DNA from 2 places in the Streptomyces sp. NPDC052042 genome. Region 2 is predicted to be linked to the other one. Evidence: predicted binding sites of a transcription regulator. Region 2 holds the regulator's gene; the other holds the start of a gene.

Region 1 (4,414 bases), on a different contig from region 2:
ACCGAGAACACCGTGATGAACCGCAGCTCGGTCCTGGTCCGCAGGGCCACCATCAGCAGCCCGGTGGTGATGAACACCGAGACCACCACGAGCGTGCCCAGCTTGGCCTTGATCGAGAAGGGGCGCAGTCCGGAGCCGGGCCGGGGCGAACCGGGCCGGGTCATGGCGCGGGGGTCTCCAGCGCGTAGCCGACGCCGTGCACGGTACGGATGCGCTCCGCGCCGATCTTCCGGCGCAGCGCCTTGATGTGGCTGTCGACGGTACGCGTGCCGGAGGCGTCCGCCCAGTCCCAGACCTCCGCCAGCAACTGCTCCCGGGAGAGCACCGCGCGCGGCGTGTTGGCCAGGCAGACCAGCAGGTCGAACTCGGTCGGCGTGAGATGGACGTCCTCGGAGCGCACCCGGACCCGGCGCTGGGCGTGGTCGATCTCCAGCTCGCCCAGGCGCAGGATGCCGCTGCGCGGCGTGACCGCGGCCAGCGCCGCCCGCTCGACCCGGCGCAGCAGGACGTGCACCCGGGCCGCGAGCTCACGCATCGAGAACGGTTTGGTCATGTAGTCGTCGGCGCCGACGCCGAGCCCGACCAGCATGTCGGTCTCGTCGTCCCTGGCGGTCAGCATCAGCACCGGCACCGGCCGCTGGGCCTGTACACGGCGGCAGACCTCCAGCCCGTCGAAGCCGGGAAGCATGATGTCGAGCACCATCAGATCGGGCTGCCACGCCTCGGCCGCGTCCACGGCCGCGGGCCCGTCGAGTGCCGTCTGCACCAGAAAGCCCTCGGCCCGCAGCCGGGCGGAGATGGCTTCGACGATCGTGGCGTCGTCCTCCACCACCAGCACCCGGCGCTGAGCGCCCGGGGTGGCCGCGACGCTGTTGTGGGTGGTGTGTGTCTGTTCCATCGCCCCGCCCCTGCCCGTCCTCACGGGGTCCGTTCCCCGGGACGCGCGGTCTTCGCTTGTGGATTTCATGGGTGATCCCGTCACCGGTCAGCAGCGTAAAGGCAGCAGGCCACTCTCGGCTACGCAGGGTGTAACGGCCAGCGCGGCGGAGTGGCGGAAGGTCGGCCTTGTGGCGCTTGTCCCCCGGCTGCCCGGGGGCGAGCGGGCCGCCGGGTCCCTCAGTCCGCCCGGACCGCGAGATGCACCACGTCGGGCACACCTCGGGCAACGCGCACCTCTTCCGTACGTACCCCGATGAATCCGGCATTCCGTAGGGCCTGTTCGAAGTCGGCGGAGGGCTGGGCGGACCACACCGCGAGAACCCCGCCCGGTGTCAGGCGCTCCCGGCAGTCCGCCAGGCCGGCGGGGGAGTACAGGTTCGTGTTGTCCTCGGTGACCGTCCAGTCCGGCCCGTTGTCGATGTCCAGACACAGTGCGTCATAACGGTCCGTAGTCGTCCGCAGGTATGCGACGAGGTCCCTGGTCAGGATCCCGGTCCGGGGGTCGGCGAGCGCCGCGCCGGAGATCTGCGCCAGCGGGCCCTCCAGGTGCCAGTCCACGATCGCCTGCTCGCGTTCGACGACGGTGATCCGCCCCCACCGGGGTTCGGAGGCGGCCCGGACGAGCGAGAAGCCGACGCCGAGCCCGCCGATGAGCACCGCCGGATCCGGGCGGTCGGCCGGCAGCGCGGCCAGCGCCGCGTCGATCAGCAGCCGTTCGGAGCGCCCGTCCGAGGTGTCCATGAGGAAGCACCCGTTGGCGATGATCTCGAAGTCCTTCCCCCGCCCCCGCAACACCACCTCGCCGTACGGGCCTTCACGGCGGTCGAGTGTGACGGGCGCGTTGACGTCGGGTCCGAGACTGTCGGGCATGGTGCGGATCTCCGAGGGAGGGCGGATGGGGTCCCCGCCATCCTGTCCCGTCGACGCCGCCCGCGGCCAACCGGCTTCCGTTGCCGCCCGAGTTGTGGTCGTGCCCGTCCGAGAAAAGCGTGTGCGGCCGGGCCGTCCGGAGTGACGGGCCCCGGACGCCTGTGGGCCGGGCATGGGCGCGGTCCGGGTGGCGAGGGGGCGGTGGCGGGGCCCGGTCCCGTGGCCCTTCCTCCCCGCTCGGCCGTCCCCTTCTTACGCCCGGTCGCCCGGTCTGTTCCGCCCGGTCCTCTGCCGCTCAGTCGCCGTCGTCGCCGCCGCCCCGGCCCAGGCTCCGACGCTTCTGGGAGCGCCGCACCAGTTCGCCCACGGCGAGCGTCATGCGCGCCACGACGCGTGCCCATCGTGGCCCGCCGCGTTCCGCCCATACGACGCACACGCACCCGCCGACGACGAGCGCCAGGACCACGAACAGGATCAGAACGGCCATGCCTCCCCCTGAGTATCCGTATGGTCCCGGGATCTTCTCAGGTCGTGGCGGCCGCCCGCCAAGGGGCGCGTCGGCGTGAAGTCCGGATCGCGCGGTCGCGGTGCTGCTGCGAGCCGGCCCCTGTCATCGGCCTCGCGCGCGGGCGAGGGCGGTCTCGCACGCCGCAGCCGTTCCGGACGGTTTTCGACTGATCGCTCACAGCGAACACGATCAGGGGAACAATGCTCGGCTCAGAAGCATTGAGCCTGCATAGCTCAACTTGACTGCTGAAGGGGAGATCATGGCTACAGAGTCCAACGCGGTCACTCCGCTCGCCCTGCCCGTGCTGCCGCTCGACGACGAGGTGGTGCTGCCCGGGATGGTGGTGCCTCTGGAGCTGTCCGACCCCGATGTGCGTGCCGCCGTGGAGGCCGCCCAGGCCGCGGCCCGCGAGGGCGGCGGCAAGCCCGAGGTGCTGCTCGTGCCGCGGATCGACGGGACGTACACCGGCACCGGCGTCATCGGCACGGTCGAGCAGGTGGGGCGGCTGTCGGACGGGGATCCGGGCGCGCTCGTCCGCGGCCGGGGCCGGGTACGGATCGGGGCCGGGACCAGCGGGCCGGGCGCCGCGCTCTGGGTCGAGGGGACCCGGGTCGACGAGGCCGCCCCCGACCCTTCCGCGGCCTCGAACAAGCTCGGCCGGGGAGGCACCGTTCCCGGGGCCGCCGCCGAACTGGTCAAGGAGTACAAGGCGCTCGCCACGAGCTGGCTGAAGAAGCGCGGCGCCTGGCAGGTGGTGGACCGGATCCAGCAGATCGAGGACATCTCCGCGCTCGCCGACAACTCCGGCTACTCGCCCTTCCTCACCACCGGCCAGAAGGTGCGGCTCCTGGAGACCCTGGACCCCGTCGCCCGGCTGAAGCTCGCCATCCAGTGGCTCCGTGAACACCTCGCCGAGCAGGACGTCGCCGATTCCATCGCCAAGGACGTCCAGGAGGGCGTCGACAAGCAGCAGCGCGAATTCCTGCTGCGGCGCCAGCTCGACGCCGTGCGCAAGGAACTCGCCGAGCTCAACGGAGACCCGGAGGGCGAGTCCGACGACTACCGGGCGCGCGTCGAGGCCGCGGACCTCCCCGAGCACGTCCGCGAGGCGGCGCTCAAGGAGGTCGACAAGCTGGAGCGCGCCTCGGACCAGAGCCCCGAGGGATCCTGGATCCGGACCTGGCTCGACACCGTCCTCGAACTGCCGTGGAACGAACGGACCGAGGACGCCTACGACATCCGGGGCGCCCAGGAGGTCCTGGACGCGGAGCACGCGGGCCTTCAGGACGTGAAGGAGCGGATCACCGAGTACCTGGCGGTCCGCAAGCGCCGGGCGGACCGCGGCCTCGGCGTCGTCGGCGGGCGGCGCGGCGGTGCCGTGCTCGCGCTGGTGGGGCCTCCGGGCGTGGGCAAGACCTCGCTCGGGGAGTCGGTCGCGCACGCCATGGGCCGCAAGTTCGTCCGCGTCGCGCTCGGCGGTGTGCGGGACGAGGCGGAGATCCGCGGCCACCGGCGCACCTACGTCGGCGCGCTGCCGGGCCGTATCGTCCGGGCCGTCAAGGAAGCCGGTTCGATGAACCCGGTCGTCCTGCTCGACGAGATCGACAAGGTCGGCTCCGACTTCCGGGGCGACCCGGCCGCCGCCCTCCTCGAAGTCCTCGACCCCGCGCAGAACCACACTTTCCGCGACCACTACCTGGAGGTGGAGCTCGACCTCAGCGACGTCGTCTTCCTCGCCACGGCCAATGTCCTCGAAGCCGTACCGGAGGCCCTGCTCGACCGCATGGAGCTGGTCAGGCTCGACGGCTACACCGAGGACGAGAAGGTCGTCATCGCCCGCGACCACCTGCTGCCGCGCCAGCTGGAGCGGGCCGGGCTGGAGGCGGACGAGGTGACGCTCGACGAATCCGCGCTGCGCAAGCTGGCCGGTGAGTACACCCGCGAGGCGGGCGTACGGAACCTGGAACGCGCCGTCGCCCGGCTGCTGCGCAAGGTCGCCGCCCAGCACGAACTGGGCGACCGCGAGCTGCCGTTCACGATCACCGAAGCCGATCTGCGCGGCCTGATCGGACGCCCGCACCATGTGCCCGAGTCCGC
Region 2 (4,414 bases):
CCGGCGAGCAGCACGGCGGCGGGCCGTCGGGCGTGAGTCCTGCACGGCGGGACGGCGCCCGGCCGAGGGCATGAGGACCGCGAGCACGGGAAAGCACAACGGCGCCATCGTGTTCAGGTCACGATGACGCCGTTGTGTGGGGGAGTGACTGAGCGACGTGTAACGACGGGGGATCGCTCAGGCACTGCGGGGGGTGGCGGAAATGGTTTCTGGCTCGATCAGCTGGTGGTCCCGCCGGTCGAGGTTGACGAAGATCATGTCGTACCGGATCGCACAGCGGACGGGCTGCGGCGCTCCGCGCGGCTTGCGCAGGCAACGGTACGCACGCACCTCGTCGTCCTCTTCGCGTGCGACAACGATGGGGTCGCCGAACAGAGTGACCATCAGCGAGTCGCCACGACCGGGGAGTGCTGTGACGAGATCGATGAAATGCCAACCCGATCGGTAGGCCGTGGCCATCTCGCGCCGGAAGCTCCGGTCGTCCGGCGGGATGGTCATGCGCCCAGGTGATTCGGCGTGGACCAGGCGATGTCATCGGGCGCGGCTGCCGCCCGGACGCCCCATGCGATGTCGTCCTGGGCGGAGGCCGGTGTGCCCCACGCGATGTCATCAGGCGCGGACGCCTGGGTGGACCAGGCAATGTCACCAGGCGCCGCCGCCTGGGTGGACCACGCAATGTCACCCGGCGAGGATGCCGCCTCGCTGCTCCATGCGATGTCGCTGCCGCTCACTGCCCCGAGTCCCAGGGCTGCGGCGAACGAAACGGCAAGCGCCGAGCGAAGCATTCGCTTATACATAGTCGGCTTCGTCCTCACTTGTGGATTCTTCTCCCCCGCACCTAAGACGATGTCTCACCTGGGCACACGAACACCACTGGGTCGATGCATCATGTTCCTGCATGTTCAGGAACCTGGGGGGTGGAGAATATGGTCACAAGCAATACAAATCCGACACATCCTCATGGGATCGCCGAACTCTGCGAGCCAGGAGCCCGGCTGTACGCCAGCGCTTTGCGCTTGGGACGTATTGCCAGGAGCGAAGTGGGGCCGGCCCCCTGCCTCATGGACTTCGCCCTGCTGCACCCCGACCCCGACGACGCCGACTGGCTGCGGCCCGTTCAGCCGTCCGCCGTCCTGGCGAAACACCTGCACCCCATCGAACGCGAGATCCAGGAGCGCCGACGGCATTCGGTGCTGCTCACGGAGTGCTTCGAGCCGTTCATGGACATCAGCGCCCAGGACCCGCCGACCACTCACGCCATCACCGTGCTGGAGGGGGTCAACCGCATCAACGCGGCACTCGACCTCGCCACTGCGGAGTGCCGTTCGGAAGTGCTCACCGTCCAGCCCGGCGGCGGACGCAGCGAGGATCGCCTCAGCGAAGCCCTGGAACGCGGTCTCTCCGTGGTGGACCGGGGTGTCAGCATCCGCACCCTCTACCAGCACACCGTACGGCACAGCCCCGGCACCCTGGCCTACGCCGAGCGGATGGCCGACGACAACGTGGAGATCCGTACGCTCGAAGAACTCATCGAGCGCCTCATCATCTTCGACCGCACCGTCGCGTTCATCCCCGCGCAGGACGACCGCCAAGTCGCCCTGGAACTGCGCCATCCCGGGCTGGTCGAATACCTCGTCAAGGTCTTCGAGCAGCTCTGGAGCCGTGCGGCACCGCTCCTGGAGGAGGTGAAGTACGAACCGACTCCCAAGGGGATCAGCGGTGTTCAGCGTTCCATCGCCCAACTCCTCGTGGAGGGGCACGTCGACGACTCGATCGCCCGCCGCCTCGGCATGAACGTCCGCACCTGCCGTGCGCACGTCGCCAAGCTGTCCGCCGTTCTCGGCAGCAACAGCCGGGCCCAGCTCGGCTATCTGATCGCGCGCTCGGGGATTCTGGAGCAGGACCCGGACTGACGGGGGCGCGGTCGCGAAACAGGTCGGATCGCCCGTCGCGCAACACGTCGCGTCGCGATCGCGAAGCACCGGGCAGCGCCCGCCGAGCACCCGGTGCCCCGTACGGGCGGCCCCGCCCCGGCCCGTCCGACTCCTCGCACGCCTACACGCACGCGTACCGCCCCCACCGCGAGGTGAGTGGGCCGACACCCTGCGGGCCGCGAAGGGCCGCCGGCCACCCCCGTACGGCCGAGGCGCCTCCCGGTCGCGCTCTCCCCGGGCCCGCCCTGCCCTGTGCGGCCCCGGGCGAGCGGCGCGGCGGGCCCAGGACGCCTCCAGGAAGGCTCGTGCGGCTCACACGGGCAGGAACGAGTGGCAGCGTGCGGACGCACACGGCAGAGCGCCGGGGAGGCGGCTGTCAGCCGTCCCCCCGGCGCTCCGGCCGGCCCGTGGCGCTTCCCTGCGCTCCGGGCGACCCCGTGGCACCTCCCGGGGCTCCGGGGCGCTCCAGAGGCCCCTGGACGCGCCCGCCCCGCTCAGTCCCCGCCCCACTCAGTCCCTGGACCGCTCAGTCCCTGGACCGCTTGGGCCGCCAGACCACCAGCGCGCTGGTCTGCTGGACGTCCTGGTACGGCACCAGGTCGCGGCGGTACGAGGCGTGCACCTGGGCCTCGCGCTGCTGCATCGCCGCCGCCGCGCCGTCCACCGCCGCCGTGAGCTCGGCGACGCGCTGCTGGAGCGCGGCGACCTGGTTCTCCAGTTCGATGATGCGCTTGATACCGGCGAGGTTGATGCCCTCGTCCTGCGACAGCTGCTGAACCGTGCGCAGCAGTTCGATGTCACGGGCCGAGTAGCGCCGGCCGCGCCCGGCCGTGCGGTCGGGCGAGACCAGCCCCAGACGGTCGTACTGGCGCAGTGTCTGCGGATGGAGGCCCGAGAGCTGGGCCGCGATCGAGATCACGTACACCGGTGTCTCATCGGTCAGTTCGTACGGATTACGTCGTCGGCCGTCCACCTCAAACTCCCTTCGCAGCCTGGAACAGTCCCGCCCGCGGATCACTGCCCGCGGTCGCCTTCCGATAGGCCTCCAGCGCTTCCCTGGCCTCTGCGCTGAGGTCCTTGGGCACCGTCACCTCGATGGTGACCAGCAGGTCTCCCCGGGTGCCGTCCTTGCGTACCGCGCCCTTGCCGCGGGCGCGCATGGTGCGCCCGTTGGGGGTGCCGGCCGGCAGTTTCAGGGTGACCGGCGGGCCGCCGAGCGTGGGCACCTTCACCTCGCCGCCGAGCGCCGCCTCCACGAAGTCGACGGGCACGGTGACCGTGAGGTTGTCGCCCTTGCGCCCGAAGACCGGGTGCGCGTCGACGTGCACCACCACGTACAGGTCGCCGGCCGGTCCGCCGCGCTCGCCGGGGCCGCCCTTGCCGCGCAACCGGATCCGCTGGCCGTCCGAGACGCCCGCCGGGATCCGGACCTGCATGGTCCGGGCGGACTTCGCCCGCCCGCTGCCCTTGCAGACATCGCAGGGGTCCTGGGCGATGAGGCCCCGGCCCTTGCAGTCCACGCAGGGATCGGTGAGCGAGAAGCCGCCGCCGCTGCCGCGCGACACCTGGCCGGTACCGAGACAGGTCGGGCAGACCCTGGGGGTGCCGTTCTTGTCACCGGTGCCGGAGCACGCCTTGCAGGGCGCCTGGCTGGACATCCGCAACGGGACCGTGGCGCCCTCGACCGCCTCGTTGAAGCTGAGCGTCACCTCGGACTCGATGTCCTGGCCGCGGCGCGGCTGCGTCCGCGTACCGGTACCGCCCCGGTTGAACAGGCCGCCGAACACATCGCCCAGACCGCCGCCGCCGAATCCGCCGGTCTGGCCCCCGCCCTGGGCACCTCCGAAGAGGTCGCCCAGGTCGAAGTTGAAGTTGCCGCCGGCGCCTCCCGGCCCGGCCCGGAACCCGCCGCTGCCGAAGAGGGCGCGCGCCTCGTCGTACTGCTTGCGCTTCTTGGCGTCGCCGAGGACGTCGTTCGCCTCGGAGATCTCCTTGAAGCGCTCCTCCGCCTTGTCGTCGCCCTTGTTGGCGTCCGGGTGGAACTCGCGGGCGAGCTTCCGGTACGCCTTCTTGATCTCGGCGTCGGTGGCGTCCTTGGGGACGCCGAGGACCTTGTAGTAGTCCTTCTCGACGAAGTCCTTCGTGCTCATCGACGTCCCTCCTTCCGGACGATCGGCTGTGCGGCCGGCCCGTGGGCCGGCCGCACAGCCGGGCGGTGCGTCACGAGATGGTCAGACGGGTCGTCAGACCTCCTCGGTGCCACCGCTCTCCTCGTCGGTTGCCTTCTCTTCCTTGGCCGCGGCCGGAGCCGCGCCCGGCTGCGGTTCGGCCACCGCCACCCGTGCGGGACGGATGGTGCGGTCGCCGATCCGATACCCCGGCTGCAGGATCGCCACGCAGGTCGTCTCCGTGACGTCCGGCGCGTACGAGTGCATCAGGGCCTCGTGGATCGTCGGGTCGAAGGGCTCGCCCTCCTTGCC

The links. Region 2 encodes HspR, which represses chaperone genes until heat shock. Its sites were predicted from a motif close to TTGAGNNNNNNNNNCTCAA; they were not measured.
Region 1: the regulator HspR is predicted to act here: its motif matches at 2,536-2,554, upstream of lon (endopeptidase La).

What each region holds. Positions count from the first base shown of each region.
Region 1 covers NZ_JBIUBU010000003.1:36,353-40,766, forward strand. The annotation lists gene ACIHCL_RS07605 (sensor histidine kinase) at 1-164, opposite strand, end outside; gene ACIHCL_RS07610 (response regulator transcription factor) at 161-898, opposite strand; gene ACIHCL_RS07615 (spermidine synthase) at 1,117-1,809, opposite strand; gene ACIHCL_RS07620 (hypothetical protein) at 2,105-2,296, opposite strand; gene lon (endopeptidase La) at 2,577-4,414, shown strand, end outside.
Region 2 covers NZ_JBIUBU010000007.1:236,024-240,437, reverse strand. The annotation lists gene ACIHCL_RS15280 ((2Fe-2S)-binding protein) at 178-498, opposite strand; gene ACIHCL_RS15275 (5'-nucleotidase) at 495-797, opposite strand; gene ACIHCL_RS15270 (helix-turn-helix transcriptional regulator) at 1,062-1,913, shown strand; gene ACIHCL_RS15265 (heat shock protein transcriptional repressor HspR) at 2,461-2,907, opposite strand; gene dnaJ (molecular chaperone DnaJ) at 2,909-4,084, opposite strand; gene grpE (nucleotide exchange factor GrpE) at 4,178-4,414, opposite strand, start outside.